Variovorax paradoxus: one gene and its partner. The protein of the gene in region 2 interacts with the protein of the main gene of each other region in a pairwise test. Links are inferred from orthologs where the notes say so. Each region holds a gene or a part of one and is shown on either strand. Other genes may lie near its edges.

Region 1 (6,567 bases), 970 kb from region 2 along the record:
CCGACCACGTGAAAACAATCCGACGCCTGATCTATGTCGAGGCACTGAAGGCCGTGGCTTTCGTGACACTCGGCTTCCTGAGCCTGTTCTTCTTCTTCGACTTCGTCGACGAACTGCAATCCATCGGCAAACCCGAAAGCCTGGCCTATGGGCCGGCGCAGGCCCTGATCTACGTGACCTTGCTGATTCCGAGCCACCTGTACGAGCTGCTCCCGATCACCGTGCTGATCGGCTGCATCTTCGTGATGGCACGCCTGGCGCAAAGCTCCGAATACACGATTCTTCGCACCAGCGGCCTCGGCCCCTGGCGCGCCCTGCGCACACTGCTGCTGCTGGGCGTCGGATTTGTTTTTCTGACCTTTGCCATCGGCGACTACATCGCCCCCATGTCCGAGCGCACGGGCCAATTGCTCAAGTCGCGATACCAGGGCACCTTTTCTCTGGTCGGCAATACGGGGGCATGGCTCAAGGAGAAGCGTGACAACGTGTCCTACGCCGTCAACGTGCTGTCCATCTCGCGCGATGGCTCCCTCAGGAATGCGCGCATCTTCGAGTTCGATGCCAATGGCTACGTGCGCAAGCAGCTCCTCGCGACTTCCGCGCGCATTCTGGACGACCGCTGGGTGCTGTCGGATGTCGAGTTGCAAGACTACGACACGCGCAGCGACGCTAACAAGGCTCACATCCTGACCAGCCGGGTGCCGCAGCTCGACTGGCCGACCACGCTCACGGCCGAGATGGTGTCCGTCGCACTCTTGCGGCCCGACCGCATGAGCACCATCGACCTGTTCGACTACATCAGCCACCTCGAAGCCAACGGACAGACCGCGCAGCGCTACGAGATCCAGTTCTGGCGCAAGGTCTTCTACCCGCTCTCGTGCCTCGTGATGGTGGTGCTCGCCCTGCCCTTTGCCTACCTGCACTTCCGCCAGGCCGGCATTACCACCTACGTGTTCGGCGGCGTGATGATCGGCATCAGCTTCTTCCTCTTGAACAACGTGTTCGGCTACCTCGGCAACCTGAGCAACTGGTCGCCATGGCTAACAGCGGCGGCGCCGGGGCTCATTTATTCGGTCATGTCGCTTGCCGCGTTCAGCTGGCTGGTGCTTCGAAGATAGAAGACCAGGGAAGGCCGGCATGACGACGGGAAGCACGAAGGGCATCATCCTTCTGGCCCACGGTTCGCGCGACGAGCGTTGGCGCGAACCCATCGAGGCCGTGGCCGCGCGCGTCACGGTGCTCGACCCGCAGGCCCGGGTGGTCTGCGCCTACATGGAGCTGGCCGCGCCCGACCTGCGCACCGCCGCGGCGGCCCTGATTGCGAGCGGTGCGCGGGCGCTCCGCGTCGTTCCGTTGTTTCTCGGCATGGGCAAGCACGCCCGCGAAGACCTGCCGCTGCAGCTCGACGCGCTGCGCGGAACCTGGCCGCAGGTCGAATTCCAGCTCGCCAACATCGTGGGCGAGGAGCCCGAACTGGTCGAATTGCTGGCCAGAATCGCAAGCAAATCTTGATCTCGGGGCTATTTCGATAGACTCCGAAGGCATAATGAATTCCGCAATAAGACGGAATTTGATATGAATCTGCACCAGTTCAAGTTTGTTCAGGAAGCCGTGCGGCGCAACCTGAACCTCACCGAGGCGGCCAAGGCGCTGCATACCTCGCAGCCTGGCGTGTCCAAGGCCATCATCGAACTCGAGGAAGAGCTCGGCGTCGAGATCTTCGCCCGCCATGGCAAGCGCCTGAAGCGGGTCACCGAGCCGGGCCAGCATGTCATCGCGAGCATCGAACTGATCATGCGCGAAGTCGGCAACCTCAAGCGCATCGGCGAGCAGTTCAGCGCGCAGGACAGCGGCACCCTCTCCATTGCCACCACGCACACCCAGGCGCGCTACGTGCTGCCGGTGCCCGTGGCCAGGCTGCGCGAGGCCTATCCGAAGGTCAACGTGAGCCTGCACCAGGGCTCGCCCGACCAGGTGGCACGCATGGTGATCGACGAAATTGCCGAGGTGGGCATTGCCACCGAATCGCTCGCGGACTACACCGAGCTCGTGACCCTGCCCTGCTATGAATGGCAGCACGTGCTGGTGCTCCCCAAGGACCATCCGCTGGCCGCCAAGGAGCGCATTTCGCTCGAAGACCTGGCGCTCGAACCCATCATTACCTACCACCCGTCGTTCACGGGCCGCACGCGCATCGACCACGCCTTTGCGCAGAAAAAACTCACGCCGCGCATCGCGCTCGAAGCCATCGACTCCGACGTGATCAAGACCTATGTGCGCCTGGGCCTGGGTGTGGGCATCGTGGCCGAAATGGCGGTGCGCGACGAGTCGAACGCGGACCTCGTGGTGCGCCCCATGGGCCACGTGTTCGGCCAGAACATCGCGCGCGTGGCGTTCAAGCGCAGCGCCTACCTGCGCAACTTCGTGTTCAAGTTTGCCGAGCTGCTGTCCGACCGGCTCGACCGCAACCTGATCGCGAAGGCCCTGAGCGGACATCAGCAAGACTACGATCTTTGATATTCAGCAGCCCCAGCTTTCGACCACGACCATGAGCACTGTTCTTTCCGCCCCCCGCACGCCGGAGATCGCCACCAAGCTGCCCGCCGTCGGCACCACCATCTTCACCGTGATGTCCGCACTGGCAACGGAGAAGAACGCGGTCAACCTCGGCCAGGGCTTCCCCGATTTCAAATGCGACCCGAAGCTGCTCGAAGACGTGACGGCCGCCATGGCCGCGGGCCACAACCAATACCCGCCGATGCCCGGCATTCCGGCGCTGCGCGAAGCCATTGCCGGCAAGATCGCCGCGCTCTACGGCCACAGCTACAGCGCGGCCACCGAGATCACGGTGACCGCGGGCGCCACGCAGGCCATCCTCACGGCCATTCTTGCCGTGGTACGCGCAGGCGACGAGGTGATCGTCCTGGAGCCCTGCTACGACAGCTACGTGCCCAATATCGAACTCGCAGGCGGCAGCGTGGTGCGCGTGCCGCTGGTGCCTGGCACCTTCCGGCCCGACTTCGACAAGATTGCCGCGGCGCTCTCGCCGCGCACGCGCGCCATCATCGTCAACACGCCGCACAACCCGAGCGCCACGATCTGGACCGCGGCCGAAATGCGCAAGCTCGAAGAGCTGCTGGCCCCGACCGACGTGTTCGTGATTGCCGACGAGGTGTACGAGCACATGATCTACGACGGCGCGCAGCACGAAAGCGTGGCCCGCTTCCCGGGCCTGGCGGCGCGCAGCTTCATCGTGAGCAGCTTCGGCAAGACCTATCACGTCACCGGCTGGAAGGTCGGCTTCGTTGCGGCGCCGGCGCCGCTCATGGCGGAGTTCCGCAAGGTGCACCAGTTCAACGTGTTCACCGTGAACACGCCCATGCAGCATGCGCTCGCGCAGTACATGGCCGATCCGAAGCCGTACCTCGAGCTTCCGGCCTTCTACCAGCGCAAGCGCGACCTTTTTGCCGCAGGGCTCGCCGAGAAAACCCGCTTCAAGCTGCTGCGCAGCGAGGGCAGCTATTTCCAGTGCGTCGACATCTCGGCGGTCAGCGACCTGTCCGAGGCCGACTTCTGCCTGTGGCTCACCAGCGAGATCGGCGTGGCGGCCATTCCGCTGTCGGCGTTCTACGGCAACGGCTTCGATCAGCGCGTGGTCCGTTTCTGCTTTGCCAAGAAGGACGAGACGCTGAATTCCGCGCTGGATCGCCTCGCCCGGCTCTGAACGGATCGACGCGGCTCCCAGGCCGACGCTGACGGTAGGACAGTCCTGACCGCCGAAGGAGCGGCTTTCCGGCGTGTCTTGCGCTCCCGGACACCGAGCATCAATGCTCGTAACAACAACGTCCAGGAGAAAAGCATGTCCCTCTCGTTCATTCTGCTGATCATTCTGATCCTGCTGCTGATCGGCGCGCTGCCGAGCTGGGGCTACAGCCGCAGCTGGGGCTACGGGCCAAGCGGCGGCCTGGGCCTTGTCCTGGTGATCGTGGTCATCCTGGTGCTCATGGGACGCATATGACGCTCCCGCGGATTTCCCGCACCTGAAAGGAGCCCGCGCAAGCGGGCTTCTTTTTTTGCCGCCCTGCCGCTCAGGCCTGCAGCTGGGCCCAGGCCTTGTCCAGCCGCTTGATGCTGACCGGCTGCGGCGTGCGCAGTTCCTGCGCGAAAAAGCTCACGCGAAGCTCCTCCAGCAGCCAGCGGAATTCGAGCATGCGGTCGTCCACCACGCCTTTGCGTTCCGCCGCCAGCCGCCAATAGCGTTGCTCCTGCGGCCGGAGTTCGGCCAGCTTGGCGGTATCGCGCGCGGGGTCGGCGCGCAGCTTGTCGAGCCGCAGCACGATCGCCTTGAGATAGCGCGCGAAATGCTGCAGCTGCGTCCACGGCGCATCGGCAATGAAGCGCTTGCCGACGAGGCGCTGCAACTGCTGCGCGGCATCCTGCACGGCCTCGGGGTGGATCTTCGTGTCCTTGATCTTGCGCGCGGCGGCCGCGTACTCGACCAAGATGGACGAAGCCAGGCGGGCGACCTCGTTCGCAATCAGCGTGAGCCGGCCGCGCCCTTCTTCAAGCCGGCGCTTGAAGGCGAACTCGTCGGTGGGCAAAGGCTCCTGAAGAAAGGCCCGGTCGATCGCCACGTCGATGATCTGCGTGCGCAACTCTTCGGACGTGCCCAGCGGCATGTAGGCCACCGCCATCTTCTGCAGATCGGGGATGTTCTTCTCGAGGTACTTGAGCGCGTCTTTCAGCTGCAGTGCGAACAGCCGGCGCAGGCCGGCGCGGTGCTTGGCGGCCGCCACCGCGGGTTCATCGAACACCTCGATGGTGACCGCGTCGCCCTCGTCGCGCAGCGCCGGAAAGCCGATCAGCGACTGCGATCCGCGGCGCACTTCCATCAGCTCGGGCAGTTCGCCGAAGCTCCAGTTCGTGTAGCGCTGGCCTGCGGGCAGGCTCGGCGCGGCGGCGGCTGGCGCTGCGGCGGTGCCCGTGGCTTGCACGCGCCCGTCGCTGCCGTCCGCCGGTTTTCGCTCCGCGGAAGCCTTGACGTTGAGACCCGCCAGCGCCTGGAAAGCGCCCCGCGCCTGCGCACCCAACTCTGCCTTGAGCGCGCCCAGGTTGCGTCCCATGCCGAGCTGACGGCCGTGTTCATCCACGATGCGCAGGTTCATGAACAGGTGCGGCGGCAGCATGTCGAGCTTGAAGTCGGCGCGCTTGACGTCGATGCTCGTCGCATCGCGCACGCGCTTGAGCAGCACGTCGGTCAGCGAGCCGTGGCCGAACATCTCGGGCGCCGAGAGTTCCTCGGCCAGCTTCGCGGCCGATTCGGGCAGCGGCACCAGCCGCGAGCGCGGACGCTGCGGCAGGCTCTTGAGCAGCGCCTGGATCTTGTCCTTCAGCATGCCCGTCACCAGCCATTCGCAGCGCTCCTCGCTCACCTGGTTGAGCACGAAGAGCGGCACGCTGACCGTGAGGCCGTCCTTCGCGTCGCCCGGCTCGTGCAGATAGCTCGCCGCGCAATCGACGCCGCCAAGCTTCAGCGTGGCGGGAAAGGACTGCGTGGTGATGCCCGCCGCCTGGTGGCGCATGAGCTCCTCGCGCGTCAGGAAGAGCAGGCGCGGCTGCTCCCTGGACGCATGGCGGTACCAGTTCTCGAAGGTGATGCCGCTCGCTACATCGGCGGGCAGCTGCGCGTCGTAGAACGCGAAGATCAGTTCTTCATCGACCAGCACGTCCTGCCGGCGCGCCTTGTGCTCCAGCCCTTCGACCTCGCGCACCAGCTTGCGGTTGGCCGTGAGGAAGGGGAACTTGCTTTCCCACTGTCCGGCCACCAGCGCCTCGCGAATGAAGATCTCGCGCGCCGCGACCGGATCGACCTTGGTGAAATCGACGCGGCGGCCGCTGTAGACCACGAGGCCGTAGAGCGTGGCGCGCTCCAGCGCCGAAACCTGAGCGCCCTTCTTCTCCCAGTGCGGATCGAGCAGCTGCTTCTTCAGCAGGTGGCCGGCCACCTGTTCGAGCCACTGCGGCTCGATGTTCGCAATGCCGCGGCCGAAGAGCCGCGTGGTTTCGACCAATTCGGCCGCAACGATCCAGCGGCCCGGCTTCTTCTTCAGGTGCGCGCCCGGATGCTTGTAGAACTTGATGCCGCGTGCACCGAGGTACGCCTCGTCGTCCTCGAGCTTCCAGCCCACGTTGCCGAGCAGGCCCGCGAGCATCGACAGGTGCAGCGGCTCATAGCCTGCAGGCTCCGCGTTGATGCGCCACTTGTGCTCGGTCACGACCGTGAGCAACTGCGAATGGATGTCGCGCCATTCGCGCACGCGACGAATGTTGATGAAGTTCTGGCGCAGCAGCTGCTCGTACTGGCGGTTGCTGAGCTTGTGCGTGTCGCCATGGCCGCCACGCGCATCGGCGATCCATTTCCACAGCCGCAGGTAGCCGCTGAATTCGCTCTTGTCGTCGTCGAATTTCGAATGCGCCTGGTCGGCCTGCTGCTGCGCATCCATCGGCCGGTCGCGCACGTCCTGCACGCTGAGCGCCGAGGCGATGACCAGCACTTCTTCGAGCGCG
Region 2 (7,737 bases):
TTCAGCGGCGCCATGGCGCAGTCGCCCTCGGACTCGTCGCCGGCGGAAATGCCGCAGGGCGACCTGGACACCGCGCGCCTCTTCGGCGAGCGCGTGGCCAAGGCCGCGGCTCGCTGGGTGACCGGCAAGGCCTGAGGCATGATGCGGCGCATGGACTCCCTTCTATCGCTGCACCCCGCCGACAAGGACCTCGGCGGCGGCTTCAAGGTACGGCGCCTGCTGCCGGCCGCGAAGCGCCGCTCGGTCGGGCCTTTTGTCTTTTTCGACCACTTTGGCCCGGCCACCGAGCAGCCCGGCGCCGAGCACGACGTGCGGCCGCATCCGCACATCGGTCTTTCCACGGTCACCTATCTTTTCGACGGCGCGATGATGCATCGCGACAGCCTCGGCAGCGTGCAGGAAATCTTGCCCGGCGCCATCAACTGGATGACGGCGGGCCGTGGCATCGTGCACTCCGAGCGCAAGCCCGAGCGGCTCAAGGCCGACACCTACGTGAACCACGGCCTGCAGCTCTGGGCCGCATTGCCGCAGGCGCATGAAGAGGCCGAGCCGAGTTTCGAGCACACGCCGGCGAGTGCCATTCCCGAGCTGGTGGAGCAGGGTGCCGCGGTGCGTGTGCTGGTGGGCGAGGCGTTCGGTCGACGCTCGCCGGTGAAGACGCTGTCGCAGACGCTCTACCTGGACATCGCGCTGCCCGCGGGCGGCCGCTTCGAACTGCCCGCGCTGGCGCCCGAACTGGCTGTCTATGCCGTCGATGCCGATGCCGTCATCAACGGCGAAACCATTCCACTGCACACCATGGTTGTTCTGCCGGACGGCCAAGGCGCGGTGCTGAGTTCAGCCACCGCGGTGCGCCTGATGGTGATCGGCGGCGAGCCGCTCGACGGGCCGCGCTACATCACCTGGAATTTTGTTTCGAGCCGGCGCGAGCGCATTCTCGAAGCCGGCTCCGACTGGGCCGCACAGCGCATGGGCCATGTGCCGGGCGAGACGGAGTTCATTCCGCTGCCGGGCAAGCCCTTCGGCGTGCGCGAGCCCGACGTCGGCAGCACGCCCATCTGACGAGCCCGCAGCGAAGAAGGCCCCGTTGCGGCCTTCAGTTCTTTCGTTCCAGATCCGGATCTTCGGAAGCGCGTGCGCTGGCATCGGCCGCGCGTGCGCTCAGGTCGGGCGCCAGCGCGCGCCGGCCGTCGAACACGAAACAGTCGCCGTGGTAGTGCGCACCGCCGACTTCTTCGAAATATTTCAGGATGCCGCCTTCGAGCTGCAGCACGTGCTCGATGCCTTCCTCGCGCATCAGGATGGCGGCTTTTTCGCAGCGGATACCGCCGGTGCAGAAGCTCACTACCGTCTTGCCCGCGAAATCGGCGCGGTGCGCTTTCAGTGCGGGCGGGAACTCGGTGAACTTCGTGATGCGCCAGTCGATTGCGCCGTCGAAGGTGCCTTCGTCGACCTCGAAGTCGTTGCGCGTGTCGAGCAGCGCGATCTCGCGGCCTTCGTCGTCGTGGCCCTGGTCGAGCCAGCGCTTGAGCGTCGGCGCGTCCACGCCGGGAGCCCGGCCCGCCGACGGCTGGATCGCGGGGTGGTCCATGCGGATGATCTCGCGCTTGAGCTTGACCAGCATGCGGCGGAACGGTTGCGCGGCGGACCAGCTTTCCTTGGTTTCGAGGTCGGCGAAGCGTGCATCGGCGCGCAGGCTCGTCAGGAAGCTGTGGATGGCGTCGGCCGCGCCCGCGAGGAACAGGTTGATGCCTTCGGGCGCCAGCAGGATGGTGCCCATGAGGCCCAGGGCTTGGGCGCGGGCGCGCAGGTCTTCCCGCAGCATGGGCGCGTCGTCGATGGCCACGAACTTGTAGGCCGCAATATTCAAAATCTCTTGCACGGGGCGGAATTGTAGGTGCCGCCGGGCCGCCCCAAGGCACCGAGCCTCCCCCTCGGGGGGTGGCGAAGCACACGAAGTGGCAAGCCGGGGGGCTCAATTTAGGGATTGCCAACCCACATCGTGGAGTGCCGGTTTCTACAATGGGCGGATGTTTGTTCACCTGCGCCTGCACACCGAGTTTTCCGTCGTCGACGGTACCAACCGAATCGACGAAGTCGTCAAGGCCGCCGCTGCCGACCAGCAGCCCGCGCTGGCCATCACCGACCTGAACAACCTGTTCGGGGCCGTCAAGTTCTACAAGCAGGGGCGAAGCAAGGGCGTCAAGCCCATCATCGGCGCCGAAATCTTCATCGAGGGGCTGGGCAAGGAGCCCGGCGTGCTCACCCGCATCGTGCTGCTGGTGCAGAACACGGAAGGCTATCTGCACCTGTCCGAGCTGCTGGCGCGGGCCTGGACGCAGAACGTGGGCCGGGGCCAGTCGCAAGCGGCCTGCAAGCTCGAATGGCTCGAGGAACTGCAGGGCGGGCTGATTGCCCTGTCGGGCGCGCAGGCGGGGCCGCTGGGCGCGCCGCTGCTGCAGGGGCAGGAAGAACGCGCCGCCGAGCTGGCGCTGCAACTCGCGGGCATGTTCCCGCACCGCTTCTACATCGAACTGCAGCGCGCCGGCCGCCCGGAAGACGAGCCGCATGTGATCGCCGCCGTGAAGCTCGCGGCGCGGCTGCGCTTGCCGGTGGTGGCCACGCACCCGGTGCAGTTCGCCGAGCGCCAGGACTACGAGGCGCACGAGGCGCGCGTCTGCATCTCCGAGGGTGAAATCCTGGGCAACCCGCGCCGCGTGCGCAAGTTCACCGAGGAGCAGTATTTCAAGTCGAGCGCCGAAATGCAGGCGCTGTTCGCCGACGTGCCGAGCGCACTGGCCAACACGGTCGAGATTGCCAAGCGCTGCAACCTGACGCTGGTGCTCGGCAAGCCGCAGCTGCCCGACTTTCCGACGCCCTTCATCAGCGAAGGCGTTCGCATGCCGATCGACGACTTCTTCCGGCAGGAATCGTTCGAAGGCCTGGAGGCGCGGCTTGCGCACCTCTACCCCGACGTGGCCAGGCGCGATGCCGAGCGGCCACGCTATGTCGAACGGCTGGAATTCGAGATCAACACCATCCTGAAGATGGGGTTCCCGGGCTACTTCCTGATCGTCGGCGACTTCATCAAGTGGGCCAAGGAAAACGGCTGCCCGGTGGGCCCGGGCCGGGGCTCGGGTGCGGGCTCGCTGGTGGCCTACGCGCTGAAGATCACCGACCTCGACCCGCTCGAATACAAGCTGCTGTTTGAACGTTTCCTGAACCCCGAACGCGTCTCGATGCCCGACTTCGACATCGACTTCTGCCAGGGCAACCGGGACCGCGTGATCGATTACGTGAAGGACAAGTACGGCCGCAACGCCGTGAGCCAGATCGCCACCTTCGGCACCATGGCCGCGCGCGCCGCCATCCGCGACGTGGGCCGGGTGCTGGACATGAGCTACATGTTCTGCGACGGCATCAGCAAGCTGATTCCGAACAAGCCGGGGATGTCGGTCACGCTGCAGTATCCGCCCGAGAAAAAGATCGAGGGCGACAAGAACAACTACGCCATCGAGATGGAGCCGCAGCTCGCGCAGCGCATCGAGAAGGAAGAAGAAGTGCGCATGCTGGTCGAGCTCGCGCAGAAGCTCGAAGGCATGACGCGGAACATCGGCATGCACGCCGGCGGCGTGCTCATCGCGCCCGGCAAGCTCACCGACTTCTGCCCGCTGTATCAGCAGCCCGGCAGCGACTCGGCCGTGAGCCAGTACGACAAGGACGACGTCGAAGCCATCGGCCTCGTGAAGTTCGACTTCTTGGGCCTGGCCACGCTCACCATCCTCGAGATTGCCAAAGAGTTCATCGTCAAGCGCCACAAGGGGCAGGAGAACTTCGCGTTCGAGAACATCAAGCTCGACGACCGAGAGACCTACAAGCTGTTCTCCGAAGGCAAGACGGAAGCGGTGTTCCAGTTTGAAAGCCGCGGCATGCAGGGCATGCTGAAGGACGCGCGGCCCACGCGGCTCGAAGACCTGATTGCGCTCAACGCGCTGTACCGTCCGGGCCCGATGGACCTGATTCCGAGCTTCGTGGCGCGCAAGCACGGCCGCGAACCGGTGGAGTACCCGCATCCGCTGGTGGAAGAAATGCTCTCGGAAACCTACGGGATCATGGTCTACCAGGAGCAGGTGATGCAGACCGCGCAGATCCTGGGCGGCTACTCGCTCGGCGGCGCCGACTTGCTGCGCCGCGCCATGGGCAAGAAAAAGCTCGAGGAAATGGCCGAGCACCGCGAGATCTTCCGCAAGGGCGCGGCCAAGAACGGCATCGAGCAGGACAAGGCCGACGAAATCTTCGACTTGATGGAGAAGTTTGCGGGCTACGGCTTCAACAAGTCGCACGCCGCCGCCTACTCGCTGCTGGCGTACCACACGGGCTGGCTCAAGGTTCATTACACGGCCGAGTTCTTCTGCGCCAACATGACCGTGGAAATGGACGACACGGACAAGCTCAAGCTGCTGTTCGAAGACGCCCAGAAGAATTTCGGCATCACCTTCGAGCCGCCGGACGTGAACCGCGGCAACTACCGCTTCGAGCCGGTCACCGACCGGGTGATCCGCTACGGCCTGGGCGCCGTCAAGGGCACGGGCCAGCTCGCGGTCGAGGCCGTGGTGCGGGCGCGGGAAGAGGGCGGGCCGTTCAAGAGCCTGTTCGATTTCTGCGTGCGCATCGACCGCCAGCGCATCAACAAGCGCACGGTCGAAGCGCTTATCAAGGCGGGCGCGTTCGACGCGATCCAGCAGAACCGCGCCGCGCTGCTCGCGTCGGTGGACCGGGCCTTCGACTTCGCGAACGCCACGGCGGCCAATGCCTCGCAGGTCGACATCTTCGGCGACTGCGAGCACGGCTCGGCCACGCAGGAACCCGAACTGGTCGATGCCACGCCGTGGGGCGTGAAGGAGCGCCTGACGCTCGAAAAGACGGCCGTCGGCTTCTACCTTTCAGGCCATCTGTTCGACGAGGTCTCGCACGAGGTGCGGCGCTTCTGCAAGCGCGAGATCGGCGATTTGATGGACACGCGCGACCAGCAGGTGATTGCGGGCATCGTGAGCGATTTCCGCGTGATCAACGGCCAGCGCGGGCGGCTCGCGATCTTCAAGCTCGACGACAAGTCCGAGGCCATCGACGCCACGGCCGACGAGGCCTTGATCAACGCCAACCGCAACACGCTGAAGGACGACGAGCTCGTGATCGTGAGCGGCCGGCTGCAACCCGCGCGCGGCGGCTTCGAGGCGCGTTTCCAGGTGCAGCAGGTGTGGGACCTGGCCACGGCGCGCTGCCGCTTCGGCAAGTTCCTGCGCGTGGCCGTGAACGGCAAGGCGCCGGACATTGCGCGGTTGGTGAAAGACTTCCCGCCGCGCACCGAGCAGACCGAAGTCGGCGACCTGGTGCAGGGCCTGCCGGTGCGGCTCTCGATGGCGCGTGGCGGTGCGCAGGTCGAACTGCAACTGGGCGAGCGCGCCAAGTTCTTCCCGACCGATGCCGCGCTCGCGAGCTGGACGGCGCAGGCCGAAGCAGGCAAAGCTTCGGTCGTCTACGAATGAGGGGGTGAATGAGTGAGTGAGGCATCTCACGCATCCCGTGCGCCTCGTCTTCGGGACACGGCCCGAAGACGGCGGCGTTCCTAGCGCTTGGGCCGCAGCGACACGATCAGCGACGGGAAGATGCGCCCGTCGGTGTCGCGCGGCAGCTTGTCTGTCTTGCGCAGGCCGCGTTCGGCGGCTTCGTCCCAGCTTGGCAGCCCGCTCGATTTGCTCAGCTTGACGCCGACGATAGTGCCGTCCGGCGCCAGGCTCACTTCGAACTCGGCCGCCGGATTGCCGTTGACCGTCTCGGCATCGGGGAAGGTGATGTTCGGCCGCACTGCCGCGGCGATACGTCCCGCATAGCCGCTCGACGGGCCTGACGAACGCAGGGCCGTGCCCTTGGAATCGTCGCTGCCGCTCGCGCCCGCCAGGCCCTGCATGCGCTTGAGCGTTGCGGCGCGGTCGGCGGCGGCCTGCTTGGCGGCCGCTTCGGCCTTTTTCGCCTCTGCCTGCTTGGCCTCGGCTTCCTGCTGCTTCTTCGTTTCGGCGAGCTTTTGCTGCTGGGCCTTCTTGCGCTCGGCTTCGTCTTCGGCGCGCTGCTTGGCTTCGAGTTCTTTCTTGCGCTGCTGTTGCTGGCGCTCGAGCTCGCGCTCTTTCTGCTCTTTTTCTTCCTTGAGTTTTTTCTCGCGCTCGAGCGCGATGTCCGGTGCGCGCGGCGGCGGTGCCGGCTCGGGGGCTCTCGCCTGCGGCGGCGGCGGTGGCGGCGGGGGAGCCGGCGGCGGAGGTGCGGGAGCGGGCGCCGGGGCCTGCGGTGCGGAGAGGCGCGGCGCGGCCTGCTGCACCGTGGAAGACCACAGCTCCGCATCGACGGCGCCTTCGTCGGCGTCGCTGCGCCAGCGCACTCCCCACGTCAGCGCCGCGATCAGCAGCGCGTGCGCAACGAGTGCGAGCAGCACCGCGCGCGGCGTGCCGCGCTGCGGCGGTGGTGCGAACTCGGGGCGATCCAGGGCGAGCGACATGCCTTATTTGCCGCCCGTGGTGGTGACGGACAAGCCCACGCGCTCGATGCCGCTGCGCTTGAGCTGGTTCATCGCCTTCACCACGGTTTCGTACTTGACGGATTTGTCGGCGCTGATGACCACGGGGCGCTGGTCGTCGCCGCCCTGGGCGGTCTTGGCCGCGGAGCCGATCTGGGTCATGGGGATCGACACGCCGCCGCTGCCGGTGGTCGGGTCCTTCTTGATCTGCACTTCGTCTTCGCTCTTGATGACGATCTCGATGGGCTTGTCGGGCTGCTTGTTGGCACGGTCGACCGTAGGCAGGTTGATCACGCTCGGCGTGATCAGCGGCGCGGTGACCATGAAGATGATCAGCAGCACCAGCATCACGTCGATGAACGGGACCATGTTGATCTCGTTGATCGTGCGGCGGCCTCGGCCCCGGGATGAAACGGCGGGCATGCGCTGGGACTCCGATCAGCGGTTGGCCGGAGCCGCCGAAACTGCCGATGCCACCGCGGCCGGGTTGGCCGAAAGGTTGCGCTGCAGGATGTTGGAGAACTCCTCGATGTAGGTTTCGAGGGCGATGGCGATCTTGTCGATCTCGCGCGCGAAGCGGTTGTAGCCCACCACCGCCGGAATGGCGGCGAACAGGCCGATGGCCGTGGCCACCAGTGCTTCGGCAATGCCGGGCGCCACGGTGGCCAGCGTCACTTGCGCGAGCGCGGCCAGGCCGGTGAAGGCATGCATGATCCCCCAGACCGTGCCGAAGAGGCCGACGTACGGCGACACCGAACCGACGGTGGCAAGGAACGACAGGTTCTGTTCGGCCGCATCGAGTTCGCGCTGGAAGCTCGCGCGCATGGCGCGGCGGGCGCCGTCGAGCAGCGTGCTGGCGTCGCTCACGTGGCGCTCGCGCAGCTTCTGGTACTCGCGCATGCCGGAAGCGAAGATGCGCTCCATCGGGCCCGCGAACTTGGCGTTCTGCGCGGCCGAGGCAAACAGCTCGTTGAGGCTGGTGCCCGACCAGAACTCGCGCTCGAAGTCGTCGTTCAAGGCGCGCATGCGGCGCAGTGCAAAGTACTTGCGGATGATCGCGGCCCAACTGGCAATCGAAACGATCACGAGCAGCAGCACGACCAGTTGAACCACGAAACTCGCGTGGAGGAGGAGATTGATGATCGAGAGGTCTTGGTTCATGGCTTGAAAGG

Evidence for each region. The genes of interacting proteins can lie anywhere in the genome.
Region 1: the proteins of dnaE (region 2) and QFZ42_RS12395 interact in binary tests that used the Escherichia coli proteins (3 or more experiments, as listed by UniProt). The link is inferred for Variovorax paradoxus from one-to-one orthologs.

What each region holds. Positions count from the first base shown.
Region 1 is NZ_JAUSXG010000001.1:2,641,082-2,647,648, forward strand. The notes cover bases 1,703-4,636. They hold QFZ42_RS12395 (pyridoxal phosphate-dependent aminotransferase), read left to right. Parts: upstream 1,703-2,548; coding sequence 2,549-3,724; downstream 3,725-4,636. Other genes in these bases: QFZ42_RS12390 (CysB family HTH-type transcriptional regulator), read left to right, coding at 1,703-2,517; QFZ42_RS12400 (DUF3309 family protein), read left to right, coding at 3,860-4,018; hrpA (ATP-dependent RNA helicase HrpA), read right to left, coding at 4,089-4,636. Also shown: LPS export ABC transporter permease LptF, read left to right, coding at 1-12; LPS export ABC transporter permease LptG, read left to right, coding at 9-1,118; QFZ42_RS12385 (sirohydrochlorin chelatase), read left to right, coding at 1,138-1,512; more of QFZ42_RS12390, read left to right, coding at 1,576-1,702; more of hrpA, read right to left, coding at 4,637-6,567. UniProt on the Escherichia coli protein: Shows aminotransferase activity with methionine and histidine as substrates, and to a lesser extent also with phenylalanine.
Region 2 is NZ_JAUSXG010000001.1:1,676,001-1,683,737, forward strand. The notes cover bases 1,643-5,746. They hold dnaE (DNA polymerase III subunit alpha), read left to right. Parts: upstream 1,643-2,030; coding sequence 2,031-5,546; downstream 5,547-5,746. Other genes in these bases: QFZ42_RS07785 (sulfurtransferase), read right to left, coding at 1,643-1,882; QFZ42_RS07795 (cell envelope integrity protein TolA), read right to left, coding at 5,627-5,746. Outside these bases: QFZ42_RS07775 (flavodoxin family protein), read left to right, coding at 1-135; QFZ42_RS07780 (pirin family protein), read left to right, coding at 151-1,062; more of QFZ42_RS07785, read right to left, coding at 1,097-1,642; more of QFZ42_RS07795, read right to left, coding at 5,747-6,547; QFZ42_RS07800 (ExbD/TolR family protein), read right to left, coding at 6,551-6,988; protein TolQ, read right to left, coding at 7,004-7,726; QFZ42_RS07810 (YbgC/FadM family acyl-CoA thioesterase), read right to left, coding at 7,723-7,737. UniProt on the Escherichia coli protein: DNA polymerase III is a complex, multichain enzyme responsible for most of the replicative synthesis in bacteria. This DNA polymerase also exhibits 3' to 5' exonuclease activity. The alpha chain is the DNA polymerase catalytic subunit.